Regions from separate parts of the Salinivibrio proteolyticus genome, predicted to be linked through region 2. Evidence: predicted binding sites of a transcription regulator. Region 2 holds the regulator's gene; the other holds the start of a gene.
What was found. The regulator PurR, encoded in region 2, represses purine synthesis genes. The targets are predictions, from matches to a motif close to TNANGNAAACGTTTNCNTNA.
Positions count from the first base shown of each region.

Region 1: folD (bifunctional methylenetetrahydrofolate dehydrogenase/methenyltetrahydrofolate cyclohydrolase FolD) is a predicted target of PurR. The motif match lies at 1,510-1,529, and genes of this name have one in related genera.

Region 1 is NZ_CP114584.1:2,196,812-2,199,294, reverse strand. It holds gene N7E60_RS10440 (response regulator) at 1-546, shown strand, start outside; gene folD (bifunctional methylenetetrahydrofolate dehydrogenase/methenyltetrahydrofolate cyclohydrolase FolD) at 585-1,442, opposite strand; tRNA gene N7E60_RS10430 (tRNA-Arg) at 1,739-1,815, shown strand; gene tig (trigger factor) at 2,161-2,483, shown strand, end outside.
Region 2 is NZ_CP114584.1:1,362,885-1,365,367, forward strand. It holds gene N7E60_RS06570 (TfoX/Sxy family DNA transformation protein) at 1-433, opposite strand, end outside; cyclic di-GMP riboswitch class I at 541-643, opposite strand; gene purR (HTH-type transcriptional repressor PurR) at 824-1,828, opposite strand; gene N7E60_RS06580 (heme ABC transporter ATP-binding protein) at 2,089-2,483, opposite strand, start outside.

The DNA of each region.
Region 1 (2,483 bases), 830 kb from region 2:
TACTGCCGTTTGCACAGCACATTAAATGCGCTGGATACAGAAAGGCGTTTGTTTCATTTGGCAAATACCGACTATTTGACCCAAACCTGGAACCGTCGTTACTTTTTCGAGCATCCTCAAACGCGGAAAAACAATGGCCCACGAGGGCTAGCCTTGATTGACATTGACCACTTTAAAAAAGTGAATGATAGCTTGGGTCATCACATTGGCGATATTGCGCTGATTGAGTTGGCCAAAGTGTTGAATCGTTATTTCCCAGACGCGTTGGTTGCACGATTTGGTGGTGAAGAGTTCTGTGTACTGTACGGTAACAATGACCAAGGCTTTGAGGCCCGCCTAAACGCGATGCGAGAAGAGCTAGCAGCGACAACGTGGACACCTTACGATCAGGCATTTCAATTTACGGTGAGCATTGGCATGGTGCACGGGGATGCGTCTATCCATCAGTTGATCCAGCGTGCTGACCATTGTTTATATCAAGCCAAAGCGAAAGGGCGTAATCAACTCGTTAAAGCGTCAGAGCCGCAACCTGCGCTGTTGGTGTAAAAAAGCCGGCGGTCAGCCGGCTTATTATCATCACACGATTAGGCGTCGTGGTATTGCTCGCAGGCCATCAAGGTATTCTCAATCAATGTTGCCACCGTCATTGGGCCAACACCGCCGGGAACAGGCGTGATATGACTTGCCTTTTCATATGCCACGTTATAGTCAATATCACCGATTAGCTGGCCGCTATCCATGCGATTAATTCCTACATCAATCACAATCGCACCAGGCTTAATCCACTCGCCAGGAATAAATTTAGGTTTACCGACAGCGACCACTAACACATCGGCTTGACGAACATGCGCTTCGAGATCTTGGGTAAAACGATGGCAAGTGGTCGTGGTACATCCGGCAAGGAGCAACTCTAGTGTCATCGGACGGCCGACAATGTTTGAGGCACCGACGACAACGGCATGTTTGCCACGCAAAGGTACGTTGTAGCGGTCAAGTAAGGTGATGATCCCTTTTGGGGTACAGGAACGCAGCGTTGGCATACGTTGGCACAAACGGCCCACATTGTAAGGATGGAAGCCGTCGACGTCTTTGTCGGGACGGATACGTTCAAGGACAGAGGTAGCATCAATGCCCGCAGGTAAAGGCAGTTGCACCAAGATACCATCGATGGTGTCGTCATCATTGAGTGTATCGATCAGCGTCAGTAATTCATGCTGAGAGCAGGTTGACGGCAAATCGTAAGAGCGAGAGACAAAGCCCACTTCATCACAGACGCGACGCTTACTGCCCACATAAACCTGTGACGCTGGATCGTCACCCACTAAAATCACGGCAAGCCCGGGCGCACGGCGTCCCGCTTCTCTACGGGCAGCAACACGTGCTGCGACTTCTCGACGCACCGTTTGCGCGATCAGTTTTCCATCAATGATTTGTGCGGCCATAAGTATCCTTTGGCTAAGAGAGCAAAAAACGGGTCGATATTGTGACAAACTTCGGGCGTAAAAGCTATTGCGCAAACGTTTGCTTTGAGTGGTTTGGTGGCAGAGAAACCGTCAAAGTCATTGTGAATCAAAGGTGTTGTGCTAGATATCGCCTTATATTGATTGGAGGAGCTCCACACAACAGGGCTTTTATGCCGCGCGAACTGGCGTGCTTTTGAGCAACTGATTAGACATTTCGGTGAAAACCGTTGACGACGCCTGACCTCGCTTTATAATCCCCGCTGCATATCTATTTTGCGCCCTTAGCTCAGTTGGATAGAGCAACGGCCTTCTAAGCCGTGGGTCACAGGTTCGAATCCTGTAGGGCGTGCCATTTCTTTCGTTTTCGCTAGCGAAGATAATCTCCCGTTTCTGCTCAAAAGCTAACCAAACAGTGCAAAAACACAAAAAGATGTGATCTTGCCCGGTTGAATTGTGAGATATCACCCCAATTTCGATATTGAAACGCCATCGGTCGCCCCTTGTCTCGACTCAGTTGACGGGTGCCGCTATAATAGCGCGTCTTAATTTTCAGTCTCGGATGAGATAGCTCGATACGCCAATTGCGTGTATCCGGATTCGCAGGGGCTATGACGGATTCATAGCTCGGATGATGACACCAGTAAAAACTGGTCAACATCACTCAGTACCCCTGAGTAAATTTGAGGTTAATTTTATAATGCAAGTTACCGTTGAAACCACCGAAGGCCTAAAGCGCCAAATGACCATCACTGTGCCTGCTGCAAACATTGAAGACGCAGTCACGAAAGAGCTACGCAACATTGCTAAAAATCGTCGTTTTGATGGTTTCCGTAAAGGTAAAGTACCTTTGAAAATGGTTTCTCGCATGTATGGCGATGCAGTACGCCAAGACGTGCTGGGCGAGGTAATGCAGCGTCATTTCATCGAAGCCATCATCCAAGAGAAAACTAATCCAGCAGGTGCGCCAACCTTTACACCGGTAGAGAATGAAGCGGGTAAAGATCTGGTATTCAAAGCTGA
Region 2 (2,483 bases):
GCTGTAAGCTTTCAGGCGTCTCAATACCTGCTTTTTTCAGCATGCGCTCGGTCGCGAGCCGTAAATTAGGTAAGTCTTTTAGACGAGACGGTGTGGCTTGTTTTTTCAAATCACGATCACGGGTCGCGACATCCAGCGCCTCTTTGGCTTCTGTGAGCAGCTTATCTTGGTCATCCCACCAGTATTCAGGGATCGCAAAATATTTCGTCACGACAGGAAAGCCGCGCTTTTTATACACGTAGGGTGCCAAGCCTTGTTTTTTTAATAGTGCTTCGTTTTCTTTTCCAGCACGTAAATGGAGAGTGTTGTTAACGACAAGCGCGAACATGGTGTCTTCACAAAAGATACCAAATCCACCGAACATTGAACGGGACTTTATGCTGCCAAATTTGGCAAATAACTTCATTGCGTTCTTTAAAGCTGGTTTATCCATTTGATTAAAATCTCGATGAATTACTAATGCCTAAAAAAGACGTCATAATGTAACAAGGCAAGATCGCAGAATTGTCAACGAGCCATCAAATTTGTCAGCTTTGATATGTTGGCAACCCCGCTACCGTTGATATTTTGACATCATGTCAAATTACCGTTAGGCCGGAGGCTTTGCGTCCCATGCTTTCGCCATGGTTTGCCTTGTTCAAACGCTATTAAGCATATAATAATTAGACACCGATGTCGTCCTCTCCCATCACACAAAATGTGATCTTGGTTCAGGGTGGGTGTAATTGATGAACTAGAGTAAAAGCACTACCGGAAGAGTAGTCGCGTAAAAAAGCACCGCCAAGACATTGACGGTGCTCTTCATAAAAGTTTCATTAAAACATTAAGATAGTGTTTTAACTGACTGTCGACTCACTAGTGCAGGTTGCATTTCGAACACTTGCTGTTGAGTCTCGTTGTTGGCAATTCGCGCGAGCAAGAGCTTGACGGCCGTTTTGCCTAGACGGCGTTTGGGCTGGTGAATAGTTGTCAATGGTGGCGAGAAATACTCGGTGAGATCAATATTATCGTAACCAATCACCGATATATCATCTGGCACTTTCAAGCCGTGCTCGTTAAATGTACTAATGGCCGCTAATGCCATAATGTCATTAAAACAAAAGACAGCGGTCGGGCGGTCTGACATCGTCGCCAATTGCTTCGCGGCAATTTGCGCTTGATCGGCTTCGAAATCTGCCTCAATCAGCCAATTTTTATTCACTGGAATATTGGCTTCTTTTAACGCACGGAAATAACCGTTTAAGCGATGCTTACAGGTATTTTTATCCATTTGGCCAGAAATACAGCCAATTTTAGTATGTCCATTATCAATAAAGTGTTTGGTGGCAAGGTAACCGCCTAATTCAGCGTTATCTTCTATACGGTCTGTATCAATATGGTGACTGCCCCAATCCATCACGACCATAGGCAGATCGCGTTTTTTTTCCAATAACAGCATCAAATCTTCGTTGAGATCAGAGCACACCACAATGAGTCCGTCGACGCGCTTTTCTGACAACATACGCAGGTAGTCGCGTTGCTTTTCGAGGTTTCCCTCGGTATTGCAGAGAATCAGTGTGTAGCCTTGCTTGTAGCAATAGTCTTCCACACCGTGAACAAGCTCGGCGAAAAAGGGGTTAGTGGATTTGGTCACCAACATACCCAGTGTACGTGTTGTGTTGCATTTCAAGCTTCGCGCCACAGCACTTGGGGCGTAGTTTAATTCTTCAACCGCTTGCCATACTTTCTCAGTCGTCTTCTCGGCGACAAAGCGGGTTTTGTTTATCACGTGTGACACCGTCGTGGTCGATACACCGGCGAGACGCGCGACATCTTTAATCGTTGCCATCTTGATTCTTCTTTGTAGTAATGCGTAGGGATCGTTACTCGCGACCTTACAGAAAAACGCCGCTGTTCGTCAGCGGCGATGTCTTTCACAATCCCGGCACATCAGACGGTTGCGAAGGTAACGAATCCGATTTCATTCATTCTCATAGCTAATCGGTTGCGCTCTCAGTTTACTTAGGTTGGCGCACACTCGCAATTGGTCTGATCAGCGAAAATGGACCAACAGACGGTTTTGTGAGCCAGCTATGATGTATTTATCAATTAAGACACGATCAGTGGACAGTCATGCTCCGGATGAGTCAGAACGGTCAGCGGGTATTGGTAGATGTCTGCCACTCTATCACTACTAAAACACTGCCACGGGTCGCCGGATAGGACGATTCGACCCGCTTTTAAAAAATGCAGTTGATCGGCGTATTGCGCCGCCAAATTCAGGTCGTGCAACACCAATAGCACTGTCATTCCTTGGTCTGCGAGTGCTCGACAGCGCTTTAGGGTGTAATGCTGATGGGTAATATCTAAGGCCGAAGTGGGTTCATCCAGCATCAGTATCGCTTGATCCGGTGCGGTTTGTGCTAGCTGTAATGACACGCGTGCCATGTGTACGCGTTGTTTTTCACCGCCAGATAAAATCGGATACGGTCGATGAGCAAGAT